One region of the Pseudomonas sp. 86_A genome, then DNA from elsewhere that is predicted to be linked to it. Evidence: predicted binding sites of a transcription regulator. Region 1 holds the regulator's gene; each other region holds the start of a gene.
The links. The regulator FliA, encoded in region 1, starts transcription of late flagellar genes. The targets are predictions, from matches to a motif close to CTAAAGTTTNNNNNNNNNNNGCCGNTAA.

Region 1 (7,856 bases):
TTCAGCTTTTGGCTCAGGCTTGGGCGCAGCTTTCGGCGCGGCGGCCGGAGCGGCAGCCGCCTTGGCAGCTGGCGCAGCGACTGTCGACGCGGAGCCGGCGGTCGCCGCGCCTGCATCGAACTTGCCTTTGCCGTGCAATTCGTCGAGCAACGATTCGAATTCGTGATCGCTGATCAGATCACTGCCGGCAGCCGCCGCTGCCGGCGCGGCTGGCGCAACCGGTGCCGAGGCGATCGCCGACTCCAGCGCTTCAACGGCAAAGTTGCCCTTGCCGTGCAACTGGTCGAGCAGCGCTTCGAATTCGTCGTCGGTGATGTCCGAGCTGTCGCCTGCAGCAGGCGCCGCCGCAGCAGTGGCTGTCGGTGCGACAGCGTCCGGCGCGAACTGGCCTTTGCCGTGCAACTGATCGAGCAACGACTCGAATTCAGCGTCGGTGATTTCATCGCTGGCGGCCGCATCGGCAGCCGGCGCAGGTGCAGCAGCGGCCGGGGCTTCGGCTTCGGCCTTGGCGGCGTTCAGCGAATCCAGCAGCTGTTCAAATTCGTTATCGGTGATGTCGCCCGAATCGCCGGCATCGCTTTCGACGACCAGTTCTTCGATCATCTCGGCCACCGGCGAAGCCGGGGCTTCATCGGCCGATTGCGGCTCGGCCAGACGCGCCAGCGCGGCCAGCAGTTCCGGAGTCGCAGCCGTGATCGGGGCACGTTCACGGACTTCGCTGAACATGCCGTTCACCGCGTCCAGTGCTTCAAGCACCACGTCCATCAGTTCTGCATCAACGCGACGCTCACCCTTGCGCAGGATGTCGAACACGTTTTCGGCGATGTGACAGCACTCCACCAGCTCGTTGAGCTGAAGGAAGCCGGCGCCCCCTTTTACAGTGTGGAAACCGCGAAAAATTGCGTTGAGCAGATCTGCGTCATCCGGGCGGCTTTCCAGCTCGACCAGTTGTTCGGACAGTTGCTCAAGAATCTCGCCGGCCTCAACCAGGAAATCCTGAAGGATCTCTTCATCGGCGCCGAAGCTCATTAATGGGGTGCTCCTACAGGTCTAAAAACCCAAAAAACCTAAAATTCCAAAACTCTAGAATCCGAGGCTGGATAACAAATCGTCCACATCGTCCTGACCGGACACAACGTCTTCTCGTTTATCGGCATGAATCTGCGGACCTTCACCCTGCGAGAGATGTTTTTGTGGATCTTTTTCTGCAAGCATCGCGGCGCGGTCATGTTCGATGCCCGCAAAGCGGTCGACCTGACTGGCCATGAGCACGAGTTTGAGCAAATTGCTTTCGACTTCGGTGACCAGTTGGGTCACACGCTTGATCACCTGACCGGTCAGGTCCTGGTAATCCTGAGCCAGCAGGATGTCGTTGAGGTTGCTCGACACCGCACGGTTGTCCGTGCTGCTGCGCGACAGAAAACCGTCGACCCGGCGCGCCAGTTCGCGGAACTCTTCAGCCCCGACCTCACGGCGCATGAAACGGCCCCAATCGGTGCTCAGGGCCTGGGCTTCTTCAGCCAGGCCATTGACCACCGGGGTAGCGCTTTCCACCAGATCCATGGTGCGGTTGGCCGCGGCTTCGGTCAGCTTGACCACATAGCCCAGGCGTTCGGTGGCGTCGGTGATTTGCGACACTTCCTCGGCCTGCGGCATGTGCGGATCGATCTGGAAGTTGACGATCGCACTGTGCAGTTCGCGTGTGAGCTTGCCCACTTCCTGATACAGGCCGCGGTCACGGGTCTGATTGAGCTCATGGATCAGTTGCACAGCGTCGCCGAACCTGCCTTTTTCAAGGCTCTCGACCAGTTCGACCGCGTGTTTTTTCAGGGTCGATTCGAAATCGCCCTGTGAAGATTCTTTATGCTCCATAGCTCCCCCGCGCGTTCATCAGCCGATGCGTTCGAAAATCTTCTCGATTTTTTCTTTCAGCGCCTGAGCCGTGAAAGGTTTGACCACGTAGCCGTTTACACCGGCCTGGGCCGCTTCGATGATCTGCTCGCGCTTGGCTTCTGCCGTCACCATCAGCACCGGCAGGTGCTTGAGTTTTTCATCGGCACGCACGTGGCGCAGCAGGTCGATACCGGTCATGCCCGGCATGTTCCAGTCCGTTACCAGAAAGTCGATGCTTCCGCTGTTGAGCACCGGAATGGCAGTGGTGCCATCGTCGGCCTCGACGGTGTTGGTGAACCCCAGATCACGCAGCAGGTTCTTGATGATCCGCCGCATCGTTGAGAAGTCATCAACGATGAGGATTTTCATGTTCTTGTCCAATTCGACCTCCAAGCAGTCTTAAACGCGCCCAGCACCTGGACGCGCCATTTCAATCAATCCGGCAAAGCACTCGATGACTGTCTGGAGCACAACAGAGCAAGACCGGTGCCGTTCATCACCGCACCAGCCTCGTTCGCAGTGTCCCCACACTGCCTTCAGCGCGCTCGCCACTCCCCCAAACGCCCCCGCAAGCGGGCCGCGCACTGGCTGTGTAACTGGCTGACCCGCGATTCACTGACGCCAAGGACTTCACCGATTTCCTTGAGGTTCAGCTCTTCGTCGTAGTACAGCGCCAACACCAGTCGCTCACGCTCCGGCAAATTGGCAATCGCGTCCGCCAGCGCTGCCTGGAAGCGTTCATCTTCCAGATCGCGTGACGGCTCAAGATGAGCACTGGCGCCATCCTCGTGCAGCCCTTCGTGTTCGCCGTCCTGCAACAGGTCGTCGAAACTGAACAGCCGGCTGCCCAGCGTGTCATTCAAAATCCCGTAGTAATCGTCGAGACTCAATTGGAGTTCGGCCGCAACTTCGTGATCTTTAGCATCACGGCCGGTTTTAGCTTCAATTGAGCGAATTGCGTCGCTGACCATACGGGTGTTGCGGTGAACCGAGCGTGGTGCCCAATCCCCTTTGCGCACTTCGTCGAGCATCGCGCCGCGGATTCGAATGCCCGCGTACGTTTCGAAACTGGCGCCCTTGCTGGCGTCATATTTGGTCGAAACTTCAAGCAGACCGATCATCCCGGCCTGAATCAGATCCTCGACCTGCACACTCGCCGGCAAGCGCGCCAGCAAGTGATAGGCAATGCGCTTGACCAGTGGCGCGTAACGCTCGATCAACTCGTACTGCGCGTCACGTGCCGACTTCTTGTAGTAGTTCATACCGCTCGCGGTCATAACACAGGCCCTGCTGTTTGCTGCACGAGGCGCTCGACGAAAAACTCCAGGTGACCGCGCGGGTTGGCAGGCAGCGGCCAGGTATCGACCTTCTGCGCGATCGCCTTGAACGCCAGCGCGCACTTGGAACGCGGGAAGGCTTCATAGACCGCTCGCTGCTTCTGCACTGCCTTGCGCACGCTTTCGTCGTACGGCACCGCGCCGACGTATTGTAAGGCGACGTCGAGGAAACGATCCGTGACCTTGGTCAACTTGGCGAACAGGTTGCGCCCTTCCTGCGGGCTCTGCGCCATGTTGGCGAGGACGCGGAAGCGGTTCATGCCATAGTCGCGGTTGAGCAGTTTGATCAGCGCGTAGGCGTCGGTGATCGAGGTCGGCTCGTCGCAGACCACCAGCAACACTTCCTGCGCTGCGCGAACGAAACTGACTACCGAGTCACCAATACCCGCAGCGGTATCAATCACCAGCACATCGAGGTTGTCGCCGATGTCGCTGAAGGCCTGAATCAGACCGGCGTGTTGCGCCGGGCTCAGATGAACCATGCTTTGCGTGCCGGACGCGGCCGGCACGATGCGGATCCCGCCGGGACCCTGCAACAGCACGTCGCGCAGCTCGCAGCGGCCTTCGATCACGTCGGCCAGTGTACGTTTGGGGGTCAGTCCCAGCAGAACGTCAACGTTCGCCAGCCCCAGGTCGGCGTCCAGCAGCATGACCCGACGGCCAAGCTCTGCCAGCGCCAGAGACAAGTTCACTGACACGTTAGTCTTGCCGACGCCACCTTTGCCGCCGGTCACCGCGATCACCTGTACGGGATGCATGCTGCCCATGTTATTTCTTTACCTTGTCTTGCATAGACGGAGGCCACATTACTGGCTGCGCGTTCTCAACCGGAACAATGCATGGCAGACCATCGATGTAGGTACAAAAACTGTTCATTACCTCAGCCAACCTGCTTGGTCGGGCTGTGGTAGATATCAGCGAACATGTCAGCCATGGCTTCTTCGCTGGGTTCTTCCTGCATTTGCACGCTGACGGCGCGGCTGACCAGTTGATGACGCCGCGGCAGATGCAGATCATCCGGAATCCGTGGGCCATCGGTCAGGTACGCGACCGGCAATTCATGACTGATCGCCAGGCTCAACACTTCGCCAAGGCTGGCCGTCTCATCCAGTTTAGTCAGGATGCAGCCGGCAAGCCCGCAACGCTTATAACTGTGATAAGCGGCGGTTAGAACCTGTTTCTGGCTGGTGGTTGCCAGAACCAGATAATTTTTTGAACGGATGCCACGCCCGGCCAGGCTTTCCAGCTGCATGCGCAGTGCCGGATCGCTGGCCTGCAGGCCGGCGGTATCGATCAGCACCACGCGTTTGCGCAGCAACGGATCCAGCGCCTGCACCAGCGACTGGCCCGGATCAACGTGGGTCACCGGCACATTGAGAATCCGCCCCAGGGTCTTGAGTTGTTCCTGCGCGCCGATGCGGAAGCTGTCCATGCTGACCAGCGCGACATTCTGCGCGCCGTACTTGAGCACGTAGCGCGCGGCGAGCTTGGCCAGGGTGGTGGTCTTGCCCATGCCGGCCGGGCCGACCATGGCAATGATACCGCCCTCTTCCAGCGGCTCGACTTCCGGTACGGAAATCATCCGCGCCAGGTGCGCGAGCAGCATGCGCCAGGCCTGACGCGGTTCTTCGATGTCAGTGATCATCGCCAGCAGGTCGCGCGACAACGGGCCGGACAGGCCGATACGTTGCAGACGGCGATACAGGTTGGCTTGCGCCGGACGACTGCCCTGCAGTTGATTCCAGGCCAGGGTGCCGAGTTGCACTTCCATCAGCTCGCGCAGGCTGTTGAGTTCGAAACGCATCGAGTCCAGTGCACGCGGATCGACACCGCCGGACGCCTGTGCAGGTGCCGGGGCCGGACGCGCCGGGGCGGCGTAAGTCGGTTCGCTCAGCGGCTCGGCAGCGGTCAGCGGCAGGCCGGCCGTCAACGGCAGCCCGGCGAAGATCTGGCGATTGCTATTGCCATCGGCTTCGCCACGCAGGCTCAGCTCGGCCTGGGCGGTGACGATGCGCGACTGGGTCTTGCGCAGCTCATCTTCGAGTTCCATGTTCGGTACCCGTGGCGCCAGCGCCGACAATTTGTAATCCAGTGCCGCCGTCAACTCGACACCGCCGGCAATGCGGCGGTTGCCAATGATGGCGGCATCAGCGCCCAGCTCATCACGAACCAGCTTCATGGCCTGACGCATATCGGCGGCAAAGAAACGCTTAACTTGCATAAACCACTACCTCAGCCGTTGGGCCCTACTGTCGCAACGATGGTCACTTGCTTGTTGTCCGGTATTTCCTGGTAGGCCAGCACGTGCAGCCCTGGGACGGCGAGGCGGCCAAAGCGCGAGAGCATCGCGCGGATCGGGCCTGCTACCAACAGGATCACCGGCTGACCTTGCATTTCCTGACGCTGCGCCGCTTCGATGAGCGAACGCTGCAGCTTCTCGGCCATGCTTGGCTCCAGCAGAACGCCCTCTTCCGAGCCTTGTCCTGCCTTCTGCAGACTATTGAGCAATATTTGTTCCAACCTTGGTTCCAAGGTGATCACAGGCAGCTCGGAGTCAGTGCCTACAATGCTTTGGACGATGGCGCGGGATACGCCGACGCGTACGGCGGCCACCAACGCGGCGGTATCTTGACTCTTGGCGGCGTTGTTGGCGATCGCTTCGGCAATGCTGCGGATATCGCGCACCGGCACGTGTTCGGCCAGCAGCGCCTGCAGCACTTTGAGCAACTGCGACAGCGAGACCACACCCGGCACCAGCTCTTCAGCCAGTTTCGGCGAGCTTTTGGCCAACAATTGCATGAGTTGCTGCACTTCTTCGTGGCCGATCAGCTCACTGGAGTGCTTGTACAGAATCTGGTTCAAGTGGGTCGCGACCACGGTACTGGCGTCGACCACGGTGTAACCGAGCGACTGCGCCTGCGCACGCTGGCTGACTTCGATCCACACCGCTTCCAGACCGAAAGCCGGATCTTTGGCGGTAATGCCGTTGAGCGAGCCGTAGACCTGTCCCGGGTTGATCGCCAGTTCGCGGTCCGGGTAGATCTCGGCTTCGGCGAGGATCACGCCCATCAGGGTCAGGCGATAGGCGCTCGGCGCCAGATCGAGGTTGTCGCGGATGTGCACGGTCGGCATCAGAAAGCCCAGATCCTGCGAAAGCTTCTTGCGCACGCCCTTGATCCGCGCCAGCAATTGCCCACCCTGATTGCGATCCACCAGCGGGATCAGGCGATAGCCGACCTCGAGGCCAATCATGTCGATCGGGGTCACGTCATCCCAGCCCAGCTCCTTGGTTTCCATGGCGCGGGCCGGCGACGGCAGCAGTTCCTGCTGACGCTGAACTTCTTGCAGCGCCTGGACCTTGGCGACGTTCTGCTTTTTCCAGAACAGGTAAGCGCCACCGGCCGCCAGCGCAGCCATGCTCAGGAACGAGAAGTGCGGCATGCCCGGCACCAGGCCCATGACCGCCATCAGACCGGCCGCCACCGCCAAGGCTTTGGGCGAAGCGAACATCTGCCGATTGATCTGTTTGCCCATGTCTTCCGAACCGGAAGCACGGGTCACCATGATCGCGGCCGCTGTCGATAACAACAGTGATGGCAATTGCGCCACCAAACCGTCACCGATGGTCAGCAAGGCGTACACCTTGCCAGCGTCGGCGAACGACATGTTGTGCTGGAAGATACCGACGGCCATGCCGCCGATGAGGTTGATGAACAGAATCAGCAGGCCAGCGATGGCGTCACCACGGACGAACTTGCTGGCACCATCCATCGAACCGTAGAACTCGGCTTCCTGGGCCACTTCCTGGCGGCGCAGCTTCGCCTGGTTCTGGTCGATCAGGCCGGCGTTGAGGTCGGCGTCGATCGCCATTTGTTTGCCGGGCATCGCATCGAGGGTGAAACGCGCGCTCACCTCGGAAATCCGCCCGGCACCCTTGGTCACCACGACGAAGTTGATGATCATCAGAATCGCGAAGACCACGATACCGACCACGTAGTTACCGCCGATCACCACCTCACCAAAGGCCTGGATCACCTTACCGGCGGCGGCGTGGCCGTCCTGACCGTGGAGCATCACCACCCGCGTCGAGGCCACGTTCAACGCCAGCCGCAGCAGCGTCGCCACCAGCAGAATGGTCGGGAACACCGCAAAATCCAGCGGTCGCAGCGCGTACACGCAGACCAGCAGCACGACAATCGACAGGGCGATGTTGAAGGTGAAGAACACGTCCAGCAGGAACGGCGGCACTGGCAGCATCATCATCGCCAGCATGACCAGCAGCAACAACGGCACGCCCAGATTGCCTCGACTGAGGTCGGCAATGTTCGAGCGTGCGCTGTTGATTAACTGAGAGCGATCCACCGGTTTTCCCCGTTCCTTTAAAGCAAACTTTTGACGCCCAAAGCAGGCGCACGGCGGCTACTGCAAGAAGCCTTCCAACTTTTGCCGGGGAATGAAATAGAGAGGAAGGTGAACGCGACCAATGTAGGCCTTCGCCTGCTCGCGATGAGGATTTTCCAGTCAATACAATCAAACCACACAGACCGCTATCGCGAGCAGGCGAAGGCCTACAGGGAAATGCATTGCAAATGTCAGATTGAAATGCAATCCAAATGTGGGTGCGAG
Region 2 (7,856 bases), on a different contig from region 1:
ATGGTCACCAGCAGCCCCACCAACAACATCAGCAGCGCGCCGATCCCCTTGCTGTGATTGATCCACGAGGCCGACGATTCGACCAGGGTCTGCACTTCCCCGGTGGCCTTCATCACTTCGGCGAACCCGGACGCGGCGATCATGATGAAGCCGATCATCGCCATCATTTTCATGCCTTCGGTGAACAGGTCATCGGTCTCGCGCCACTTGACGATGCCGGACGCCGAGAAGATCAGAAAGCCGACCAGCGCCCCGATAATCATCGAGTCCAGCAGCAATTGCACAATGAACGCAGCCGCAATCGCCACACCGGCGATCATCAGGCTCAGCGGGTTGTACTGCACCGCCACCTGCTCGACCTGCTCGATCTTCGCCAGGTCGTAGACACGCTTTTTGCGGTAGCTGATGAACGCCATCGCCAGGCCGAACACCATGCCCAGCGCCGGAATGCCCATGGCGTGAGTGACGTTGATGCCACTGATGTCGACCCCACTGCGCGCAACGTTGGCCAGCAGGATTTCATTGAGGAAGATGTTGCCGAAGCCCACCGGCAGGAACATGTACGGGGTGATCAGGCCGAACGTCATGACGCAGGCAATCAGCCGGCGGTCAAGTTGCAGCTTGGTCAGCACGTATAACAGTGGCGGCACCAGCAGCGGAATGAACGCAATGTGGATCGGCAGGATGTTCTGCGAGGCAATCGCCACCACCCAGAGCAGGCCGATCAGCAGCCATTTGACGCTGCCACCGCCGGTCGCATGTTGCCGGTCGACCATCGCCAGCGCTTTGTCGGCCAGAGCATGGGCCAGGCCGGACTTGGCAATCGCCACCGCGAAAGCGCCGAGCAACGCGTAGGACAAGGCCACGGTCGCGCCGCCGCCCAGGCCGCTGTTGAACGCCTTGAGCGTGGCGTCGATGCCTAGGCCACCGGTCAAGCCGCCGACCAGCGCACCGACGATCAGGGCGATCACCACGTGCACACGGGACAGGCTGAGGATCAGCATGACGCCGACCGCAGCAATCACTGCATTCATTTCACTACCTCAAAAACACTGCGATGAACGATCACCGCCAGACAGGATGAGTCCGCCCACGGAGCACCGGCGGATTTGCAAAGAGGGTCTTATTAGAAGGGCGCGCACTGTGCCGCAGAGTGGCGGCGGTGTCAAAGCGAGCGGCTGAACTGAAATGTAACTGGCAATGGAGAACCCTGTGATGCGCAGGAGATCCCTGTGGCGAGGGAGCTTGCTCCCGCTCGGCTGCGCAGCAGTCGTAAACCCGGTAGACGCGTTATGCCTGAATGACCGCATTAGCAGGGTTTGGGGGCGCTACGCACCCCAGCGGGAGCAAGCTCCCTCGCCACAGGGGTCTGAATGTCACTCAGCTGCGGCAATCGGTCATATTGCGTTTGAACAATAAAGAAAGCCGAAACGCGGCCGTTACAGTGCAAAGTCTCAGATATTTATCGAATAAGGACGTCTCCATGTCGCTCAGACAACTTTCCATTCAATGGAAAATCACCCTGCTCGCCGGCCTTTGCCTGGCGGGCATCGTGACCCTGCTGGTGGGTCTTTCGCTGTACCGCATGGAGCACAGCTCCGAGCTGGTGAAGGCGTCGAGCATGGAGATGCTGACCGAGTCGGCCCAGGCGCGGATTGAATCGCAAGGCGAAGTGCAGGCCGCCGGCATTCGCCAGCAGTTCATGGACGCCTATCAATATGGCCACGGCTTCTCGCGTCAGGTGCTGTTTTTGCGTGAACAGGCGGAAAAGCGCTTCCTCGACGCCTTCGACCTGCGCGAAGACATGACCCGTCAGGTCAAGTCCGCGCTGCAGGCCAACCCGGAACTGCTCGGCCTGTCGCTGGTGTTCGAAGCCAACGCGCTGGATGGCAAGGATGAACTGTTCGCAGGTCAAGCTGAACTGGGCAGCAACGACAAGGGCCGTTTCGCCCTGTACTGGTCGCAGCCAACCCCGGGCAAAGTCACCTCGATGGCCCTGCCGGAAAGCGACATGGCCGACACCAGCACCGGCCCCAGTGGTCAGGCTGCCAACGCCTGGTTCACCTGCCCGCGCACCACGCTCAAACCGTGCGTGATCGAACCCTACTTTTATGTGATCGATGGCCAGAACGTGCTGATGACCAGCATCGTCTTCCCGCTGATGGTCAACGGCAAAGTCATCGCCTCGCTGTCGGTGGACATCAACCTCAACAGCCTGCAGGCGATCAGCCAGGGCGCGAGCAAGAAGCTCTATGACGGCCAGACCGCCGTGAGCATCATCAGCCCGGTCGGCCTGCTCGCCGGTTACAGTCCGGATGCCAGCAAACTGAGCAAGCGTCTGGATGCCGTGGACACCGTCAGCGGCGCCGAACTGCTGCGTCAGCTCGGCACCAGCAGCAGCGTCAGCAGCCTGCACAGCAACGGCCAGTTGAAAGTGCTGTCGCCGTTCCAGCCGATTCCGGGCGGGCCGTCGTGGGCGGTGTTGCTCGATGTGCCGGAAAAGGTTTTGGTGGAGCGCGCCGAAGCACTCAAGCAACAACTGGATGCGAGCAATAATTCCGGCACCCTGATCGAACTGAGCCTCGGCGTGCTCGCAGCCCTGGTCGGCCTGCTGCTGGTGTGGCTGATGGCGCGCAGCGTGACCAGACCGATCCTCGGCGTGGCCAACATGCTCGAAGACATTGCCAGTGGCGAAGGCGATCTGACCCGCCGCCTGGCCTACGACAAGCAGGATGAACTGGGTCAGTTGGCCGGTTGGTTCAACAAGTTTCTCGACAAGTTGCAGCCGATCATTGCCGAAGTGAAACGCTCGGTGCAGGACGCGCGCAACACCGCCGACCAGTCTTCGGCCATCGCCACCCAGACCAGCGCCGGCATGGAGCAGCAATACCGTCAGGTCGATCAGGTCGCCACCGCGTCCCACGAGATGAGCGCCACCGCCCAGGACGTCGCCCGTAGCGCTGCGCAAGCGGCGGAAGCGGCCAAGGACGCCGATCGCGCCACCCGTCAGGGCCTGACCGTGATCGACCGCACCACCGCGAGCATCGACGCCCTCGCCGCCGACATGAACGCGGCGATGGTCCAGGTCGAAGGCCTGGCCGCCAACAGCGAGAAGATCGGCACCGTGCTGGAAACCATCCGCGCCATCGCCGAACAGACCAACCTGCTGGCGCTCAATGCCGCGATTGAAGCGGCGCGTGCCGGTGAAGCCGGTCGCGGTTTTGCCGTGGTCGCTGACGAAGTGCGCAACCTCGCCCGCCGTACCCAGGAGTCGGTGGAAGAAACCCGTCAGGTGATCGAACAACTGCAGACCGGTACCCAGGACGTGGTCGGCTCGATGGGCAACAGCCATCGTCAGGCTCAGGGCAGTGTCGAGCAGGTCGGGCAAGCGGTGACCGCACTTCGCCAGATCGGCGATGCGGTAACGGTGATCAGCGACATGAACCTGCAGATCGCCAGCGCAGCGGAAGAACAGAGCGCGGTGGCCGAGGAGATCAACAACAACGTGGCGACCATTCGTGACGTGACCGAATCGCTGTCCGGGCAGGCCAATGAGTCGGCGCGGGTGAGCCAGTCGCTGAACAGCCTGGCGAATCAGCAGCAGAGTTTGATGGATCAGTTCCGGGTCTGACAGCTCCCCGCTATTTCGCTGTAGGAGCTGCCGCAGGCTGCGATCTTTTTTGATCTTGTTTTTTAAAAATCCCAAGTCAAAAGATCGCAGCCTGCGGCAGCTCCTACAGGGATTAGCGGCGTGGCAACTCGATCACCACCTTCAACCCACCCCACTCGCTCTCGCCCAACACCAGCAACCCGCCCCACGTTTCGACGATATCCCGGACAATCCCCAGCCCCAAACCATGCCCGTGAGTCTGTTCATCCAGCCGCGTGCCCCGGCTGAACACCTGAGCACGCTGCTCTGCGGGAATCCCCGGGCCGTCATCTTCCACACTGAAGGCAAAACCATCGCTGCGCTCGATCACACTCAGGCGCACCTCGGCGTCCGCCCATTTGCAGGCGTTGTCCAGCAGGTTGCCGAGCAGCTCCAGCAGGTCCTCACGATCCCACGGCAATTGCAGCCCCGGCGGCGCGACGTAGCTCAACTGCAGATGCTCGCCATGGATCATGTTCAGCGTCGCCAGCAGGCCCGGCAGTTCCGCGTCACAGTCGAACAGCGCACCGGGCAGCGCATCACCGGACAGGCGCGCGCGGTTCAGTTCGCGATTGAGCCGCTGCTGCACCTGTTCCAGTTGTTCCTTGAGGATCTTGCGCAACTCGGGATGGCCATCCAGTTTTTCGCTCGACGCCAGGCTCAACAGCACCGCCAGCGGTGTCTTCAAGGCATGGCCCAAATTGCCCAGCGCATTGCGTGAACGCTTGAGGCTGTCTTCGGTGTGGGCGAGCAAATGGTTGATCTGCGCCACCAGCGGCTCCAGCTCCACCGGCACCTGATCGTCCAGTTGTGAACGCTGGCCTTGCTGCAACTGCGCGATCTGCTCGCGGGCGCGTTCCAGCGGCTTCAAGGCGCGGCGCACGGTGATGCGTTGCAGCAGCAGAATCAGCAGCAAACCCGCCAGCCCCAGGCCAAGGCCGATCTGACGCATGCGCTGGAAGCTCTCGCGCACCGGGGTGTAATCCTGAGCAACGCTGATCGAGATCGACTGCCCCAGCCGTCGATAGTCCGAGCGCAATACCAGCAACTGCTGACCGTCCGGCCCCAGTTGCAGGTTGCTGTGCAGGCCGGGATGTTCGAGCAGCGGCAAATCCTGATCCCACAGCGAACGCGAACGCCAGTGGCTGTCGGCAAAATCGATGCGGAAGTAATGCCCGGAAAACGGTCGCTGATAGGCCGGCGACAGGTGCCGCTCATCCAGTTGCAAACCTTGCGGGCCACGCACCAGCGCGACCAGCAGGCTTTCGCTGTCGTTGCGCAGGCCGGCTTCGAGGTAACGCTGCAGACCGACTTCGAACAACCACAGGCTGGTTTGCGCCAGCACCAGGCCGACGATCACCATCACGCTGATCAACCCCAGGCTCAAGCGGCGCTGGATCGACCTCACGAAGCTTGCCCACCGAACAGGTAACCCTGGCCGCGACGGGTTTCGATCACGGCTTTGCCCAGCTTGCGCCGCAGGTGATTGACGTGGACTTCGAGGACGTTGGAATCACGCTCGGTCTCGCCGTCGTAGAGGTGTTCGGCGAGGTGGGTTTTCGACAGGATCTGCTCCGGGTGCAGCATGAAATAGCGCAGCAGGCGGAATTCGGCGGCGGTCAGTTGAATCTCGCTGCCGTCGCGCATCACGCACTGGCGACCCTCATCCAGATGCAGACCCGCCGCCTTGAGCGTCGGCTGGTTGGCCTGGCCCTTGGAGCGGCGCAACAGCGACTGCACGCGCAGGTGCAGCTCTTCGGGGTGAAACGGTTTGGTCAGGTAATCGTCGGCACCGGCCTTCAGGCCTTCGATGCGCTCGGCCCAGGAGTCGCGGGCGGTAAGGATCAGTACCGGGGTCGCCAGGCCGCCGGCGCGCCATTGCGCCAGCACTTCCAGCCCGGGCACACCGGGCAGGCCGAGGTCGAGGATGATCAGGTCATAGGGCTCGCTGCTGCCCTGATAGACCGCATCGCGGCCGTCCGCCAGCCAATCCACCGCATAGCCTTGGCGTTGCAGGCCGGCGAGCAGTTCGTCGGCCAGCGGCACGTGGTCTTCCACCAGAAGCAAACGCATCGGTCAATCTTCCTTGTCTTTCACGAGTTCGCCGGTATCGGCCTTCAGGTGCAGCTCACGGGCGACACCCTCGACGGTCAGCAACTCGACTTCATAAATGTAAACGTCGTGTTTTTCTTCCAGCTCGACTTCCAGCAGTTTTGCGCCGGGATAACGGTCCATCGCCTGCTGCAGCACTTGCTCGAGCGGCAGGATCACGCCCTGCTTGCGCAGATCAAGTGCTTCGTCCGGACCCAGGTCGCGGGCCATGGCCGTCGAACAACACATCACCAGCGCCAACGCCGTACGACGGCTGGCGCGAACATTAACCTTCATTACGTATCCTGATGATCCTTGAGAACTTGCCCCGTCACGGCGTCCAATTCCAGATCCCACTCCAGCCCTTGCGGGTCACGCATTTCGATCTGGTAGATGTACTTGCCGTACTGCTCTTCCAGCTCGGTATCGGTGATGGTCGAACCCGGGTGTTTGTCCAATGCCGTGGCGTTGAGCTTCTCGAAGGAGACGATAGTACCAGCGTCGCGCAGGCGCAGGGCTTCATCGGGGCCGAGATCGCGGGCGTGGGCGAGGCTGGCGGTCAGGCCGATGATCGAGGCAATGGACAGGGCAGTCAGGGTTTTCATGGTGTCTCCGTATTTTTATGTGTTGCTTTACGGTGGGCACCTTAGCGGGATGAACTTAACTGAAACTGAATTGCCATCATTGCTCCAGCGCAACACATATCCCCACTGTAGGAGTGAGCCTGCTCGCGATAGCGGTGTTTCATTGAGCAATGATGCGTCTGACACACCGCTATCGCGAGCAGGCTCACTCCTACAAGGTTTTGCAACATGTGCTTATAATTGTTCGCTTGCTAACGATCGAGACCGGTATGACCGCCATCCACATCAAGTTCCCCGCCCTCACCCTCAAGGCTGGCCCGCGAGCCATGGCGCGCATACGTGCCCAAGGCCTGCACGCCGCTGATGTCGGCACCCTGCCCGGAGCCGCCGGGGGGCCGAAAGCGCTGGGGATTCAGGGGCTGGATCTGGCGTTGTTCGGCGAATGGCTGCCGAGCGCGCCGCGTGAGCGTTCGCTGATCGGCGCCTCGGTTGGCTCCTGGCGCTTCGCCAGTGCCTGCCTGCCGGATGCCGCCGAAGGCATCCGCCGGCTCGGCCAGTTGTACGCCGAGCAGAACTTCAACAAGGGCGTGACCATGGCCGAGATCAGCCAGAGCTCGCAACGCATGCTCAATGACCTGCTCGACGGCCGCGACGTCAGCATCCTCAACAACGCCGACTATCGCCTGAACATCATGGTGGTCAAAAGCCACGGGCGCCTGGCCGACGACCACCGCGGTCGCCTCGGCCTGGCACTGGGTTCGGTGATCGCCGATAACCTGCGCGGCCGCGCGCGGCTGTCGCGGCACTTCGAACGCCTGATCATTCACGACCCGCGCCTCGCCCCGCCGCTCAATGCGCTGAATGACTTCCCGTCGCGCTTCGTCGCCCTCAATGCCGGCAACCTGCGTCAGGCGCTGCTGGCGTCCGGCTCGATCCCGATGGTCATGGAAGGCGTGCGCGACCTGCCGGGCGCCGGTGCCGGCACCTTCCGCGATGGCGGTCTGCTCGACTATCACCTCGACCTGCCCTACAGCGGTGACGGCATCGTGCTTTATCCGCACTTCACCGACCGGGTGATTCCCGGCTGGTTCGACAAGACCCTGCCTTGGCGCCGCGCCTCGGTCGAGCGTTTGCAGGACGTGCTGTTGCTCGCGCCGTCCAAGGAATACCTGGCGCGCCTGCCCTACGGCAAACTGCCTGACCGTAACGATTTCAAACGCTTCATGGGCGATGCGCCGAGCCGGCAGAAATACTGGCACGCGGCGATGAGCGAGAGCCGCCGACTGGGCGACGAGTTTCTCGAACTGACCACCAACGGTCGCCTCGCCGAGCGCTTGCTGACCCTTTAGTCAGTGTTTTCCCGCATCGCCAAACACAAGCTGGTAAACTCGCCGCCTGCCCGAATCGCTGCGGCGAACGCCACCTGAACAGAGCCGAAAATACTGTGGAAATCTTCAAGGAATTTACTTTCGAATCCGCCCACCGCCTGCCGCACGTACCGGACGGCCACAAGTGCGGGCGCCTGCACGGTC
Region 3 (7,856 bases), on a different contig from region 1:
TGGCGATGGCGGCGATTCTGCTGGGCAGCCCGGTGACCGATGCAGCACATTCGGCGGGGTTTGCCGATTCGGCGCACTTCTCGCGCAGCGTGAAAAAACTCTTCGGCGTCACCGCGTGTCAGGCGTTGCGGCGTATCGATTTGCAGCTGCTGGACTGATTCAACGGCGCAGCGCTGGCGGCACCACTGGCTCGCGACTCAACGTGACCGTCGCGAACGGATCAAGCAATTGCGCGGCGTAGTCACGGGGAAAATCCGGGCGGCTGCCGATTCCCAGATCACCCTGGCGGATCTGATAGTCCGGGGTGTAGAAACCGGTGCCCAACAGCCAGTCCCACAGCGTAAAAAACAGCCCGAAATTGACGTCCCCGGCCCGCCCGTACTTCATGTGATGAAAGCGGTGCAGCGGCGCCCAGGCGAAAATCCAGCGCAGCGGCCCCATGCGGATATCGACATTCGAGTGCTGCAAGAGCAGTTGAATGGCAATGGCAAACGCCAGCAACGCCGCGACCTGCGAAGGAATGCCCAGCACCAGCAACGGCAGCAGCCCCGACGTCGCTTCCAGCAGTTGATGCAGCGGATGTTTCATCAAACCGTTGAAACCATACAGTCGCTCGACACTGTGATGCACCGCGTGCAGCCGCCATAGCCACGCCACGCGGTGGCTGGCGTAATGCATCAGGCTGATCCCGGCGTCGGCAATGAATATCGCCAGCGCCAGCTGCAGCCATAACGGCCACTCCCACGGCCATGCGCCGTCAATCGCAAAAAGCGTTACCAGGCCCGGCAATGCCAGCAGGCCCAGTGCATTCAGTGCTTCGTTGACTAATGCGTGCAGGATGTCGCGGCGCCGGTCACCGGCCGGATGGTTCCAGCCCGGCTCATAGGGCAGCGACCATTCGGCAATAAACGAAACGAGCAGCGCGCTGACAAACAGCGGCAGCAAGCACAACGTCGACACCTGCGACACCCAAACTCCGAACCCGATGAATCCGCCCCAGAACACTGGCGCGTACAAGCCGGCAACCCTGCGTTTCATGTGCACCTCCGTTGATCGAAGGCACAGCATGCGAGCGCGCGGCGAACGACAATTGAACAAACGACGCAATCGAACAAGGTCAATTAAGGGTGAATTAAGTTGCGCTGGTTAGTCTGGCCCCACTGAAACAGATCAACCCCATTCGATACCCAAGGAACGAAACGATGAAAACTTTGACTGCCCTGTTCACCGCCGCTGCTCTGACCCTGACCGCTGGCCTGGCCCAGGCTGACGTCCGTGTCGACCAGATCCCGCAACTGGTGAAGGACGGCAAGATCAAGTCGCTGGAGTCGATGAACGCCGAAGCGCTGAAACTGCACCCGGGGGCGACCATCACCGACACCGACCTGGACAACCACTTCAACGGTTACGAATACGAAGTCGAGCTGAAGACCGCCGATGGCAAAGAGTTCGACGTGGACTTCGATGCCACCACCGGCAAGGTCCTGAGCAACAAGCAAGACACCTGATACACCGCCATCGCAAAGCCGCACGATCACCGATCCTGCGGCTTTTTTGCGTCCGTTGGCCGGCTAATCACGCGGATATCGCCTGAAGGGATGCCAAAACCGCCATCAGACCGCTAGTATGACGCCCATCAGATAAGCGATTGCAGCCAAGAGCGATGGACATGGGACATACAGCGGCAGCAGACATCGCGACAATCGGACGGATCAGCGCGGTTCCGGCGATTCTTCAGGTGATTCGCGAGTTGACCGGCATGCGCTTTGCCGCCGTGGCGCGGGTGACCGAGGACTCCTGGACCACCTGCGCAGTGCTCGATCAACTGGAATTCGGCCTGGAAGTCGGTGGCGAACTGGATGTCGTCACCACGCTGTGCCATGAAATCCGTCAGTCGCACCTCTCGGTGGTGATCGACAAGGCCAGCGAAGACCCGCTCTACCGCGAACATCACACCCCACGCCTGTACAAATTCGAGAGCTACATTTCGGTCCCGGTGTTTCGCACCGACGGGCGCTTTTTCGGCACGATCTGCGCGCTCGATCCGAACCCGGCTCAGCTCAAGACCAGCACCATTCAAAGCACCATGGAATCGTTCGCGCGAATGCTCGCGCTGCAAATCGAAACCGAAGAAAACCTGCAACGCACCGAAACCGCGCTGCAGACCGAGCGCGAGAACGGCGAGCTGCGTGAACAATTCATCGCCGTGCTCGGCCACGATCTGCGCAACCCGTTGTTCGCCATCAGCGCCGGCGCCGAAATGCTTCTGCGCAAGCACCCGGACCCGGCCATCGAAACGCGCGTGCGCCATATCCTCGGCAGCGCGCAACGGGCGACACGGCTGGTGGATGATGTGCTCGACTTCGCTCGCGGACGCTTGGGCAAGGGTATCCCGGTGGATATTCAGCACTGCACAGACCTGACCGAAGCGGTGCAGCAGGTGGTGACGGAGATCCGCAACGTGCATCCCGGACGTACGATCAGTGCGTCCATTGGCGACTTGCAGGGTGTGCACTGCGACCGTGGACGGATTGCCCAGCTGCTGTCGAACCTGCTGGCCAATGCCGTGACCCACGGCGACCCGGCAGGGGACATCGAGGTCATCGCGCAGGTCGAGCACGGTGCGTTGATGCTCGCGGTGAAAAACCAGGGGCACATTCCCGAGGCGGTCCTGCCGCATCTGTTCCAGCCCTACTCGCGCCCGACCGGCAGCGCGCCACAGGCCGGGCTCGGACTGGGCCTGTACATTGCCAGCCAGATCGCCCAGTCCCACGGCGGCCGCCTGCATGTGGCGTCCACTGCACAAAGCGGCACGCTGTTTACCTTCAGCCTGCCCACCACCTGAGACATAGCGCAGTTCCCTGTAGGAGTGAGCCTGCTCGCGATAGCGATGTGTCAGTCACCCTGAATATGGCAGACATACCGCTATCGCGAGCAGGCTCGCTCCTACAGGGGAATTACCTGATGTTCAGGCCGAGGTGCTGACCAGCGAGCCCGAGCTGCTCGACCCGGAATCCTGCAACGCCTGCAACAACGCCGCCGTGGCCGTCTGCAACGAAGCCGAGGTGCTGGAGATTTGCGACTCGGCGGACGCCACGTCGGCAGCCTTGGCATCGGCGTCTTCCTGCTTGGCCTGAGCCGCTTGCAGCGCCTGTTGCTGTTCCTGCAGTTGCTTTTGCAGTTCGGCAATCTGCTTGCGCAGTTCTTTCACCGAATCCGATTCACTGCTGCTGTCGGAGCTGCTGTCGCCCGACGCTGCGGCGGCGCCGCCAGCGGCGACTTTGCTGGTATCGGCGCTGACGCCAGTGCTGCTGGTTGCAGTGGTTGAGGTGTCGTCACTCGCGTCGCTGATCTTGGTCTTGCTGGTGGCGGTGGTGACGGTCTGATTGATCGAAACAGAGGTGATGCTGACCATGGGATGGCTCCAATGCCGGTTATGGATAACCGGCCATCGGCGGCAGTTGCGGCGATTTGAGATCGACTGTGTACCGACTCGGTATCCGAATCGGTACACCCCGGCTCGATCAGGCGCTCAGGCGCGCGGTGACTTCGTTGAGCTGCCCGGACAGGCCATGCAGGTTCTGGCTCGCGCTTTCGGTGCGCTGCACGCTGTTGAGGTTGGTGCTGGCGATCGAGGTGATCTCGGTCAGGTTGCGCGAGATGTCTTCTGCCACCGAGGTCTGCTCTTCGGCGGCGGTGGCGATCTGGCGGTTCATGTCGCGAATCGCTTCCACGGCATGGGTGATGCGCTCGAGCATGGCGCCGGCCTGGGTCACTTGCTCGACGCTTTCATCGCTGCGCGCCTGACCGCTTTCGATCGCTTGCGCGGCGTCCACTGCACCGGTCTGCACGTTCTGAATGATCTGGTTGATCTCGATGATCGACTCCGCCGTGCGCTGCGCGAGGTTGCGCACCTCGTCGGCCACCACGGCAAAACCGCGCCCGGCCTCACCGGCCCGCGCCGCTTCAATCGCCGCGTTGAGCGCCAGCAGGTTGGTCTGCTCGGCGATGCCACGAATCACTTCCAGCACCTTGCCGATCCGTCCGCTGTCGGCTTCCAGACGACGAATGACCGTGGCGGTGTTGGCGATTTCACCGCGCATCTGGGTGATGGTGTGGATGGTGCCCTGCATGACCTTTTCACCCTGCTGGGCGGACTGGTCGGCATCGTCGGCCGCCCGCGCCGCGTCCGCCGCATGCCGGGCGACTTCCTGTGCAGTGGCGGACATTTCGTTCATCGCCGTCGCCACCTGATCGGTGCGGTTGAACTGCTCGTTGGTGCCACCGGCCATGGTCGTGGCGATCGCGTTCAACTCACCGCTGGCATTGTCCAGATCACTGGCACTGCGTTGCAGGTGGGTGAAGGTTTCGGCGAGGAAATCACGCAGGGTATTGGCGGCCGCGGCAAGGTTGCCCAGCTCGTCCTGACGGTCGTTGGCGACGCGTTCGGCGAGGCGCCCGCGGCTCAACTGGGTGACGTAATCGATCAGCTTGCGGATCGGATCGATCAGGTTGCGGTTGACCAGCCACAGGCTCAACAGGCCGATCAAAAGACCGGAACCGAGCATCACCAGAATCCCCAGCAACACGGTGCTGTCGGCACTGGCGCTGATCTGCGCCGACTGTTCGGTGCCCTGCTTGCGCAGCTCGGCCACCAGTTCGCTCATCTGATCGCTGGTGGCGCGGTCCACACCTTTGACGGCGCTGTCGCCAGCCGCTGGATCGGCACCCGCCGCGACGTAGGCGTCGCGACCTTTCTGGTACGCAGCGCCGAGCTGTCGGTGCTCATCTCGCAGGCGTTCGATGCGGGATTTCAGCGCCGGCTCCAGGCCTTTCTGGCCGGCCAGTTCGCCGAGAATATTCTGTACATCGCGCTGACGGTCTTCGAACTGGCTCCAGTATTTGGCCAGGTCCGCCGGTTGCTTGCCGCGCAGCAGGACGTTTTTCCATTCCTGCACCTGCACCTTGAATTGCAGGTTGGCCTCGTCGATCAGTTGCGAGGTGTGCAACGGGCCGGCGATCAACTGGCTGTAGTTCTGCACGCCGTTGGACAGGAAATGAAAGCAGGCCAGCGCGATCAACAGCATCGCCAGCAGGCTGCCGCTCAGCAGGGCGAGAATTTGCGCTCTCAGGGATTTTTGCAGCATCGCAAGATACTCAGGACAGGGATGAGGCACGCCCGATAAGGCGTGGGATTTTGCCGGACATCCGTGTCGGCGAGCCTTGGCTCATGGCCAAGCGCGCGCAACGTAACCTAAGCGTGATCGGCGTTCCAGAGCACTTCTTGAAGAAAATCCGACCGCCGGCAAGTCACTGATTTGACGTCATTTTGCTGTCACACAAACGTCATGTGACATTGCGATGATGCGGCTCAGGTGAATCTGAAACTCCGCGCCAGACGCCCTCCTCGCAGCGAGCCTCCATGAACCACAGCCTCGATATCAGTCATCGCGACCCAGACTTGTTCGGTTTGCTTTACGGCTTCCGTTTCCGCCCGGGTGAGCGTGGCCGGGAAATCGATTCGGCAACCGCCCTGCGCTGCCTGCAAGACGACAGCGACAGTGATGAATTCCTCTGGCTGCACCTGAACCTGGCCCACGCCGCGTGCGAGCGCTGGATGAAAAGCCATCTGCAATTGCCCGAAGAATTTTTCGAAGCGCTGCACGAAGGCTCGCGCTCGACACGCATCGAACACGTCGATTCGGCGTTGCTCGCAGTGGTCAACGACGTGGTGTTCAACCTCAGCAGCATGGTCTCCTCGGACGTGTCGACGCTGTGGGTCTGCGTGCGCAGCAAACTGATCGTCAGTGCGCGCCTGCAACCGCTGCACTCGGTGGACAAACTGCGCTCGTCGGTGAAGGCCGGCGAATGCTTTCGCTCGCCGTCGGAACTGCTGGTGCACCTGCTGCGCGATCAAGGCGAAGTGCTGACGCAGATCGTGCGCAAGACCAGCATGAGCGTCGACCAGGTCGAGGACGAACTGCTCTCATCGCGCCTGTCGACCAACCGCGCCGAACTCGGCGCCAACCGCCGGGTGCTGGTGCGCCTGCAACGGCTGTTGGCGCTGGAGCCGGGTTCGCTGCTGCGCCTGCTCAACCGTCCGCCGCCGTGGCTGCAGAAGGAGGACGTCAAGGAGCTGCGCAAGTCCACCGAGGAGTTCGCGCTGATCATCAACGACCTCACCGCCCTCGGCGAACGAATCAAACTGCTTCAGGAAGAGATCGCCGCCAACCTCAACGAACAGAGCAACCGCACGCTGTTCACCCTGACCGTGGTCACGGTGCTGGCGCTGCCGATCAACATCATCGCCGGTTTCTTCGGCATGAACGTCGGCGGCGTGCCGCTGGCGACGGATCCGGAGGGGTTCTGGATATTGGTGGCGCTGGTGGCGACGTTTACCGTGATTGCCGGGCGCTGGGCGTTTCGCAAACGTGGCGATTATTAAGAGCAAAAGATCGCAGCCTGCGGCGGGGTGACACCGTCCCCTGTGGCGAGGGAGCTTGCTCCCGCTCGGCTGCGCAGCAGTCGTATATCAATCAACGCGGTCTCACTGATACAGTCATGTGAATGGGGTTTCGGGGGCGCTGCGCACCCCAGCGGGAGCAAGCTCCCTCGCCATAGGGGGAATCTCTCGGCTTTAGATCAATGGTCAGACTAATACCGCAAACACTGACCTGCCGCAGTCTCTCTGTAATATTTAGCAACGATCATGACCGACACTCCTTCCCTCGCTCAGGATTGTCCGCACATGGCTACTCCCTCCCTGACCGCCCGCCAGGCGTCCGCCCCCAGTGGCAGGCCAGCCCTCGACAAGAAAACCGGCCCGTTCACCTACGTGATCTTTTTCGCGGTGCTCGCGATGGGCATGCTGTTCACTGCCTACAGCCTGATGCACGACATGCACGAACTGGGCACCACCGTCACCACCTGGACGCCATTTCTGCTGCTCGGCGTGGCGCTGCTGATTGCGCTGGGCTTTGAGTTCGTCAACGGTTTCCACGACACCGCCAACGCGGTCGCGACGGTGATCTACACCCACTCGCTGCCGCCGAATGTGGCGGTGGTCTGGTCGGGTTTCTTCAATTTCCTCGGGGTGCTGCTGTCCAGCGGTGCGGTGGCGTTCGGCATTATCGCCTTGCTGCCGGTGGAGCTGATTCTGCAGGTCGGTTCGTCCGCCGGGTTCGCGATGATCTTCGCCCTGCTGATCGCGGCGATCCTGTGGAACCTCGGCACCTGGTGGCTGGGCCTGCCGGCTTCGTCGTCGCACACCTTGATCGGTTCGATCATCGGCGTCGGCGTAGCCAATGCCTTGATGCACGGGCGCGATGGCACCAGTGGCGTGGATTGGGCGCAGGCGACCAAGATCGGTTACGCCCTGCTGCTGTCGCCGCTGGTGGGTTTTGGCTGCGCGGCGCTGTTGCTGCTGGCCATGCGCGCCTTCGTGAAAAATCGCGCGCTGTACAAGGCACCGGAAGGCAACAACCCGCCACCGTGGTGGATTCGCGGTCTGTTGATCGCCACCTGCACCGGCGTGTCCTTCGCCCACGGCTCCAACGACGGACAGAAAGGCATGGGCCTGATCATGTTGATTCTGGTCGGCACCTTGCCCATGGCCTACGCGTTGAACCGCACCATGCCCGCCGATCAGGCGTTGCAGTTTGCCGCCGTGGCCGAGGTCACCCAGCAAGCGCTGGTGAAAAATACCCCGCTGCCGGCCCCGGCCGATCCGCGTCCGGTGCTGTCGGATTACGTGCGCAGCAAACAAGCCACGCCGCAACTGATCCCCGCCCTCGCCGCCCTTACCGGGCACATTGGCCAAGAGGTCAAGGGCTATGGCTCGCTGTCGAAAGTCCCGG

Region 2: J5M57_RS23880 (methyl-accepting chemotaxis protein) is a predicted target of FliA. The motif match lies at 1,416-1,443, and genes of this name have one in related genera.
Region 3: J5M57_RS20990 (methyl-accepting chemotaxis protein) is a predicted target of FliA. The motif match lies at 5,262-5,289, and genes of this name have one in related genera.

The regions. Positions count from the first base shown of each region.
Region 1 is NZ_JAFGYS010000003.1:117,211-125,066, forward strand. Features, by position in the region: gene J5M57_RS06125 (chemotaxis protein CheA) at 1-1,029, opposite strand, end outside; gene J5M57_RS06130 (protein phosphatase CheZ) at 1,084-1,872, opposite strand; gene J5M57_RS06135 (chemotaxis response regulator CheY) at 1,891-2,262, opposite strand; gene fliA (RNA polymerase sigma factor FliA) at 2,430-3,170, opposite strand; gene fleN (flagellar synthesis regulator FleN) at 3,167-3,997, opposite strand; gene flhF (flagellar biosynthesis protein FlhF) at 4,111-5,451, opposite strand; gene flhA (flagellar biosynthesis protein FlhA) at 5,463-7,592, opposite strand.
Region 2 is NZ_JAFGYS010000016.1:209,174-217,029, reverse strand. Features, by position in the region: gene J5M57_RS23885 (Na+/H+ antiporter NhaC family protein) at 1-1,034, opposite strand, end outside; gene J5M57_RS23880 (methyl-accepting chemotaxis protein) at 1,484-3,631, shown strand; gene J5M57_RS23875 (sensor histidine kinase) at 3,744-5,057, opposite strand; gene J5M57_RS23870 (response regulator transcription factor) at 5,054-5,722, opposite strand; gene J5M57_RS23865 (PepSY domain-containing protein) at 5,726-6,037, opposite strand; gene J5M57_RS23860 (PepSY domain-containing protein) at 6,037-6,345, opposite strand; gene J5M57_RS23855 (patatin-like phospholipase family protein) at 6,594-7,673, shown strand; gene queD (6-carboxytetrahydropterin synthase QueD) at 7,769-7,856, shown strand, end outside.
Region 3 is NZ_JAFGYS010000013.1:238,245-246,100, reverse strand. Features, by position in the region: gene J5M57_RS21015 (helix-turn-helix domain-containing protein) at 1-158, shown strand, start outside; gene J5M57_RS21010 (sterol desaturase family protein) at 160-1,038, opposite strand; gene J5M57_RS21005 (PepSY domain-containing protein) at 1,203-1,508, shown strand; gene J5M57_RS21000 (GAF domain-containing sensor histidine kinase) at 1,670-2,845, shown strand; gene J5M57_RS20995 (hypothetical protein) at 2,969-3,415, opposite strand; gene J5M57_RS20990 (methyl-accepting chemotaxis protein) at 3,525-5,147, opposite strand; gene J5M57_RS20985 (transporter) at 5,423-6,445, shown strand; gene J5M57_RS20980 (inorganic phosphate transporter) at 6,749-7,856, shown strand, end outside.